2 linked regions of the Anaerobacillus alkaliphilus genome follow. The protein of the gene in region 2 interacts with the protein of the main gene of each other region in a pairwise test. Links are inferred from orthologs where the notes say so. Each region holds a gene or a part of one and is shown on either strand. Other genes may lie near its edges.

The links. Proteins that work in one complex are often made in the same cells at the same time.
Region 1: the proteins of topA (region 2) and DS745_RS07795 interact in binary tests that used the Escherichia coli proteins (3 or more experiments, as listed by UniProt). The link is inferred for Anaerobacillus alkaliphilus from one-to-one orthologs.

What each region holds. Positions count from the first base shown.
Region 1 is NZ_QOUX01000026.1:202,083-205,842, forward strand. Bases 996-3,760 are described here. They hold DS745_RS07795 (YigZ family protein), read left to right. Parts: upstream 996-1,944; coding sequence 1,945-2,577; downstream 2,578-3,760. Other genes in these bases: DS745_RS07790 (sensor histidine kinase), read right to left, coding at 996-1,535; DS745_RS07800 (LCP family glycopolymer transferase), read left to right, coding at 2,992-3,760. Also shown: DS745_RS07785 (response regulator), read right to left, coding at 1-389; more of DS745_RS07790, read right to left, coding at 408-995.
Region 2 is NZ_QOUX01000046.1:319,713-324,651, forward strand. The notes cover bases 868-3,815. They hold topA (type I DNA topoisomerase), read right to left. Parts: upstream 3,403-3,815; coding sequence 1,333-3,402; downstream 868-1,332. Other genes in these bases: trmFO (FADH(2)-oxidizing methylenetetrahydrofolate--tRNA-(uracil(54)-C(5))-methyltransferase TrmFO), read right to left, coding at 868-1,273; dprA (DNA-processing protein DprA), read right to left, coding at 3,597-3,815. In the rest of the region: more of trmFO, read right to left, coding at 1-867; more of dprA, read right to left, coding at 3,816-4,457; sucD (succinate--CoA ligase subunit alpha), read right to left, coding at 4,530-4,939. UniProt on the Escherichia coli protein: Releases the supercoiling and torsional tension of DNA, which is introduced during the DNA replication and transcription, by transiently cleaving and rejoining one strand of the DNA duplex.

The DNA.
Region 1 (3,760 bases), on a different replicon or contig from region 2:
GCTCCGCCGTCAGCAACAACTCTCACTGCTTCAATTAATGAATCAGCATCCATTTCTTTTAATAAGTAACCGGAAGCTCCTGTTTTTAATACATGTGTCACGTATGACTCGTCATCGTGAATTGATAATATCAGCACTTTGATGTCTGGGTACAATTCAATAAGTCGACGTGTTGCCTCTACCCCGTTCACCTTCGGCATATTGATATCCATTAATATAACATCAGGATGAAATTGTTCAACAAGGTCAATTGCTTTTGAACCGTCGTCACCCTCTGCGACAATTTCAAAATTATTTTCCATCGCCAGGATACGTTTTACTCCTTCACGAAAAAGCTGATGGTCATCAATAATTACTATTTTGATAATCTTTTCTTGAGTATCGTACATTCTAATTACCTCCTCGTGTTATGTATGAATTGGAACAGCTAGTATAATCAACGTACCTCTGTTTATCTTTGAGTCGATGGTCATTTCACCTTTCAGCATATTGACACGCTCTTTCATCCCCAATAATCCAAAAGCACCTTCTTTTTTCTCGGATTGATCAAAGCCTTTTCCATCATCTTTAATAATGACAATTACTTTCGTAGCCTTTATTTCCATTTTGACTTGAACCTGTTTAGGTTTTGCATGCTTGTGAGCATTTTGTACTGCCTCTTGGACAAAACGGAAGATCGCTATTTCCAGTGCAGCAGGTAAACGCTCTTCTTTTCCTATGGTTTTAAAACTAACTGCCATACCTGTGTGTTCTTGAAAGTTTTTTAGATATTTTGCTAATGTTGGGATTAAGCCGAGATCATCTAAAGCCATTGGTCGCAAATCATAAATAATACGTCTTACTTCCGATAGTGAATTCTTGACCATTCCCCGTAAATCACGAATTTCCTTAAGTGCATCATCAATACCTTTTTCACGGTAGATGCGTTCGACTAACTCTGAACGTAACAAGACATTTGCCATCATTTGTGCGGGGCCATCATGAATTTCTCGCGACACGCGTTTTCGCTCTTCTTCTTGTGCTTCAATGATTTTTAAGCCAAACTCTTGAAGCTCTTTTGCATCTTCTAAGATAGTCGTGACTTCTTGAAGGTCACTAGTTAAGTAATTAATGACAACGGAGATTTGCCCAACAAGCTTTTCAGCTTTCTGAATGGTTTCTTGAATAGCAACAAGCCTACGCTCGATCGAATCACGTCGTTCACGAAGCTGCTTTTCTTCCTGCCGCAATAATGCCAGTTTGACTTGGAAGTCATTAGCTTGCTCATAGGCATTTCGAACCTCTTCATCGGTAAACTTCACAAAGTTCTTACTAACCTCGGCTAAGCGGTTGCGAGCAAAACGAGCATGGATCTCTGTCCGGTCCGTATTTTCAATAACAGACGCTACTTTCATTTGCACTTGAGCCAATTCCAGTTGTAATTGTGAAAATTCACCTCTTGATTGCTCAGTTATATCAAAAACCTGCTCTTTACTAGAACTAACAGTTTCGAGCATCTTCTTCAAAATATCATCTAGTTGTGTTTTATTCGCCATATTAGTCCCTCACTTTAAATGTACAGAACTATCTCACTAGAAAATAGAAACTATGTACCTAATATTTATATAGGTAATGTTTACTACTTATCACTAGCTAAACATAGTTAATCAAAATACAAAAGTATTAACGGTAAATTTGTCGCTGGTAAAATATGCTTGTAAGCCTTTGTTTTAGCCGTTCTAAGCTAAATTCTATAATTCCTATTCTATCATATAACAGCTACGTAGATGTTGAGAAAATAGCATTTTTCCAACAACAAATGTTAAAATACATGTACTATCATTTGGTGCCTGGCACCCTTCGTGGACATATTTCGCTAGTAGTACACCTCACGCGGACGTGGTGTCCTCTGGTGGTGGAATTGTCCTTTTATGGTGCCAGGTACCATCCAAAGAGGTGTTTTTGTTGCTTTCATCATATTTTACAGTTAAAGGGTATGGCGAACATGAGATTGTCATTCAAAAATCTAGATTTATTACCTACGTGGATCGGGTGACAACCGAAGCTGATGCCCAAGCGTTCATAGAGAAAATTAAGAAAAAACATTGGGATGCTAATCACAATTGTTCGGCTTATATGATTGGTGAAAACGATCTTATTCAAAAGGCCAATGATGATGGCGAGCCTAGCGGAACTGCTGGTGTGCCAATACTTGAGGTGTTAAAGAAGCGCGGCTTAAAGGATACAGTTGTTGTCGTGACTCGATATTTCGGTGGGATAAAATTAGGTGCTGGCGGGTTAATTCGCGCGTATGGCAGCTCCACAAGCGAAGGGTTAAACGCCACTGGAATAGTTGAACGGAAGCTCATGCAAATTTTTCATACGAAGGTTGATTACACTTGGCTCGGGAAATTGGAAAATGAGTTGCGGGATTCACGTTATCTCATTAAGGAGATTAATTACTTAGATAATGTGGAGATTGTCACCTATGTAACTAGTGGCGAAGAAGATGCTTTCCGTAGTTGGATTACTGATTTGACAAATGGTCAAGCTGAGATTGTGTTAGGCGATCAGGAGTATTTGGAGCAGGATGTTTAGGTCGAACCGTACACATTGGGGATTAGTGTGTACGTTTTTTTGTGGACTACTCTTTTGATACTGAGTCTAGAAGCTGATGCCCGTCGCTTTGTCTTAACCTCTTGCTCCTAGTTATACATTAAGAGGACATACATTCCGTTATTTTCCGGAAAAATGCCCTTTTTAAAATTTCGCGGCCACCAAGGTGTCCTCATGACGACTTGTAGGACGCAGCCCCTTAGTTATACCTAGTGGTCACACAAAATCATTCGTCCCCCACGTCCTCCACTTCTTTTCAACCATTCAAAAAATTTACATTTACACATCGGTTCCCACAATATAAAATAGGTTAGATGTCAAAATGAAACTTTCATTCTACAAATCTCGTCTAATTATGATATGGTAGTTTCTTAGAGAAAAAGGAGTGTATACATCATGGCTCTTACTAGAAGTGAGAAGAAAAAAGAAAAACGCAGAAAAAGTGGAACATATAAATTTTTAAAAACGACAGGGTTAATCCTTGTCACATTAATGGTTTTAATTGGTGGAGCTTTCGGTTACTTTGTAATGAAAGCAGCAGACGTTACGACTAGTGCTCAAACGAGTCTTGAGCGCGGTGATCGTTCTGAGAAACGACTTGTTCCTGTTAACCCAAGCAAAGATAATATATCCGTTCTTTTCCTTGGGCTAGACGATCGTGACGGTGGCTTGAAAGGCCGTACAGATGCTTTACTGCTAGCTACGTTTAACAAAAAAGAAAATTCGGTGAAGATGGTCAGTGTTCCACGTGATGCTAGAGTTGAACTCATTGGCCGTGATCGTATGGATAAGATCAATCATGCTCATGCTTTTGGTGGTGTTGATATGACTATTGCGACGGTTGAAAACTTACTTGACCTTCCAGTTGATTATTTTGTAAAACTGAACTTTGATGCTTTTATGGAAATCATTGATGCCTTAGGCGGAATTGAAGTTGAAGTACCATTTGCGTTTACAGAAATGGATAGTAACGACGTTCAAGGAGCTATTTCCATTAAAGAAGGCTTACAGCTTTTAGATGGCGAAGAAGCTTTAGCTTACTCTCGTATGCGTAAGAAAGATCCGCGCGGAGACATTGGTCGTGGCGAAAGACAACAACAGGTGTTAGAAGGAATTATTAAAAAGGGATCATCTCTATCATCCATTAATAAATTCGACGATGTGA
Region 2 (4,939 bases):
ATGCCCTAGTAGCTAACTGTTCATAACGTTCTTTTTTATTTTTGACTCTTGGTTCAATTGGTGGCAATAAACCAAAGTTAGCATTCATTGGCTGAAAGTTTTTTTCATTGGCAGTAGTAATATAGTTTGCCATACTTCCAAGCACAGTTTCTTCAGGTAGCACGACCATTTCCTTACCTTGCACAAATCTTGCAGCATTAATGCCTGCTAGTAAACCAGCTGCTGCTGATTCAACATAACCTTCAACACCGGTAATTTGTCCTGCGAAAAACAGATCTGGTCTTGCCTTATATTGATAGGTTGGTAATAATAGCTTTGGCGAATTAATAAATGTATTTCGGTGCATAACCCCATAACGAACAATTTCAGCCTGCTCAAGACCAGGGATTAGCTGTAAAACCTCTTTTTGAGGTCCCCATTTTAAATGAGTTTGGAACCCAACAATGTTATAGAGAGTACCTGATTGATTATCCTGTCTTAATTGAACAACTGCAAAAGGACGTTTCCCTGTTTTCGGATCTTCTAAGCCTACTGGCTTCATCGGGCCAAACAAAAGCGTCTTTTTTCCTCTACGAGCTAAAACTTCTACTGGCATACAACCCTCAAAAAAGATTTCTTTTTCAAATTCTTTTAAAGGGACCGTCTCTGCACTTACTAAAGCATCGTAAAATCTGTCGAATTCCTCTTCAGTCATTGGACAGTTCAAGTAAGCTGCTTCCCCTTTATCATAGCGTGATTTAAGGTAAGCTTTCTCCCTATCAATACTATCTGCTTCAAGAATTGGAGCCGCTGCATCGTAGAAGTATAAATAGTCTTCACCTGTTAAGTCCTTTAGTTGTTGAGAGAGCTTCTCTGACGTTAAGGGACCAGAGGCGATTACTGTTGGGCCTTGCGGTATTTCAGTTATCTCTTCATTAATCACTTCAACGAGTGGGTGATTTTTCACACGCTCTGTCACAAGCCCTGCAAATTCATGACGATCTACAGCTAACGCTCCACCTGCTGGAACCGCACAATCATCTGCAGATCGGATGATAACTGATTGTAATTGTCTCATCTCTTCTTTCAACACTCCAACTGCATTAGATAATGCATTGGATCTCAATGAGTTACTGCATACTAGTTCTGCAAATTTATCTGTATGATGAGCTGGTGTTTGTTTCACAGGTCTCATCTCGTATAATCTAACTTTAATTCCGCGTTCGGCTATCTGCCAAGCAGCTTCACTTCCTGCTAAGCCTGCACCAATTACGTTTACTTTAATTTCTGTCAAAATGTATTCCTCCAATAAAACATTATACCACTATATTTTTCATAAAGAAGAAGAAACAGTTAATTTGTTTCTTCTTCATAATCACATTTTGTACACTGAACGTTAACGCCTTTTTTCGTCTTTTTCTCAACTAACATCTCATTACACTTTGGACAAGGTCTAGAAATTGGTTTGTCCCAAGAGATAAACTCACAGCTTGGATAGTTATCACAGCCGAAAAAGGTTCTACGTTTCTTGCTTTTTCTTTCAACGATGTTCCCTTCATGACAAGTAGGACACTTGACACCAATGTCTTTTACGATAGCTTTTGTATTTCGGCAATCAGGAAAGTTTGAGCAAGCCATAAACTTACCGTATCTTCCCATTTTATAGACCATTTCATGACTACACAGCTCACAATCTTCGCCAGCAGGTTCATCCTTAATTTCTACTTCTTTCATTTCTTCTTCAGCAATTTGTAAATGTTTCTCAAAATCTTGATAGAAATGGTCAATGATACTAACCCAATTTGTTTGGCCTTCTTCAATCGAATCGAGATCACTTTCCATTTTAGCAGTAAATTCAACATCCAATATTTCCGGAAAGAACTCACTAATTAACTGTAAGACAATTTCCCCCAACTCAGTAGGGATAAAACGCTTATCTTCTAAAGCAACATAACCTCTTCGTTGGATCGTATCTAACGTTGGAGCAAAGGTAGATGGTCTACCTATTCCTAACTCTTCCAAAGTTTTAACCAATCTAGCTTCCGTGTAACGAGGTGGCGGCTGTGTGAAATGCTGATTAGGTTCTATGTTTTCTTTGTCAACCGACATACCTTCTTCAAGATGTGGTAATAACCGATCTTCCTCTTTTTTTCCATCATCATTACCCTCGATATATACCTTCATAAAACCAGGAAATTTAATCTTAGAGCCTGTTGCTCTAAAAGTAACCCCATTATTATTAATATCAACACTCATGGTATCCAATATTGCAGGTGCCATTAAACTCGCTACTAAACGGTCCCAAATAAGCTTATATAATCGAAACTGATCTCTACTTAAATAACTTTTTACAAATTTCGGATCTTTAAAAACAGAAGTTGGACGAATTGCTTCATGAGCATCTTGAGCCTTTTTATCTTTCTTCACTTGTCGCTTTTCAGTTTGAAGATATTCAGCTCCGAAGTTTGTTTGAATGTATTCGTTTACTTCTGCTTGCGCTGTTTCAGATACTCTTGTAGAGTCAGTTCTCATGTATGTAATTAACCCGACAGTACCTTCCTTCCCGATATCAATTCCTTCATAAAGTTGCTGAGCAATCATCATGGTTTTCTTTGCTCTAAAGTTAAGTTTTCTCGCAGCTTCCTGTTGAAGTGATGATGTCGTAAAAGGTAACACTGGGTTCCGCTTACGTTCCTTTTTGGTAACATTTTCAACAACGAAAGAGTCATTTAGTCTGCTTAGTACGTCTTTTACATCGTTCTCGGACTTTAACTCTGCTTTCTTTTGATCTATCCCGTAGAATTTAGCTTCAAAACTGTCTTTTTCTGTTTTAAAGGATGCCGAGATCGACCAATATTCTTCTGGAATAAAGGATTGTACTTCTTTTTCACGATCAATAATCATCTTAACGGCAACAGATTGCACTCTTCCTGCACTTAAGCCCTTCTTTACTTTCTTCCATAATAGTGGGCTTATATTATAACCAACTAGCCTATCAAGAACACGTCTTGCTTGCTGAGCATCGACTAAGTCCATGTTTATTGGCCTTGGTGTTTTGAAAGCATCTTTAATTGCCTGCTTTGTAATTTCGTTGAATACTACGCGACAATCTGATTTTTCATCAATTTTTAAACTGTGCGCTAAGTGCCAAGCAATTGCTTCTCCTTCGCGGTCCGGGTCAGCTGCTAAGTAGATTTTCTTTACTTTTTTAGCTGCAGCTTTTAACTCTTTTAAAATTGGCCCTTTGCCGCGGATTGTAATGTACTTAGGATGAAATCCACCCTCTATATCGACACCCATTTGACTTTTCGGTAAATCAATGACATGCCCCATAGAAGCTTTTACTATATATTTTTTCCCTAAATACTTCCCAATTGTTTTTGCTTTAGCGGGAGATTCAACGATCACTAAGTAATCTGCCATATTGTGTTTCCTCCCCCTTAGAGGTATTTTAAAATCTTCCCTATTATTAACCACTATTTTGCATTTTGTCAAACATAATTATGAATATCTTCTCATACTTTTGAGACAAATGACAATAAAGGTAATAAATTCAAGCTTTTTAGAATTATAAAAAAATTAAATTTTTTTCAGTTTATTAGCTCTATTATATACGTTTACAATTCATTTAAAACATCATCGCTACATTTTGTCAACATAGCACCTTGTTGAATTAACCAATGAGTTCCTTCTGAACGATCATCTAGAATTGACCCTGGAACAGCAAATACTTCACGTCCTTGTTGCAGAGCCAAATCTGCTGTAATTAATGATCCACTTTTTTTTCTTGCCTCAACGACTAAAGTGCCCCTGCTTAAGCCACTTATTATTCGATTTCTTAAAGGGAAATTCCATTTAGTAGGAGGTGTATTTGGAGAAAATTCTGAGATTAGCAATTGTTTGGAAGCTATATCTGATGCTAAATTTCGGTGACAATGAGGATAAATATGGTTGAAACCTGACCCAAGTACTGCAATTGTTTTGCCGTTATTCATGATTGAAAGTGTATGAGCCCTTCCGTCTATACCTACGGCTAAACCACTGACTATCACCCAGTTATCATGTATTAGAGGAAGAACAATTTTTTCTAAGCTTAATAAACCATTTCGAGAAGGATCTCTTGTTCCTATGACACTTAGTTTTCTCTTATTGGAAAGTAATGATACATCACCTTTACAATACAGGACCCAAGGTGGATCATAAATTTCTTTTAGTAAGTTTGGATAATCAGAGTCGAAAATGGTCACCACATGAATATCATTATTCCGATAATGTTCAACAATATTTTCATTGTTTTTCAAGTCATCAATAAAGGTCAAAAGCTGTTTGGGTTTCATAGAAAAATAACGTTCTAACTCGTCTTTCCTTAGTGTTATAACTCTCTTCAAAGTAGGATCGAAATCAAGAAACTTCTTTAATAGTACCCATGTGACCCCTCTGCAAGCATGGATTTGAATAAGTCTTTCCCTAAAACTCATATCTTCACACCCTTTTGTAAAATAGTATCAAGATCAAAAAATAACGGCCTCAAAAAGAGGCCGCATTCCTTACTACTTATGAGTGATACACTTTTCTAAGATGTTGTTTTCAACTAAAGCTGCTACTAATGTTTCGCCCATTACAGATGGAGTTGGCGCTACTTTGACACCACAACTTTCAAGTGTTTTAATCTTTTCAGCTGCAGTTCCTTTTCCTCCCGAAATGATTGCACCAGCGTGCCCCATTCTTTTTCCTGGAGGTGCAGTTTGCCCACCGATAAAGCCAACGACAGGCTTCTTCATGTTTGCTTTAATCCATTCTGCTGCTTCTTCTTCTGCAGTACCACCGATTTCACCAATCATAATAACTGCATACGTATCTTCATCTTCATTAAATAAATTTAATACATCAATAAAGTTTGTACCGTTAACTGGGTCCCCACCAATACCAACAGCAGTAGATTGACCAATACCTCTAGTAG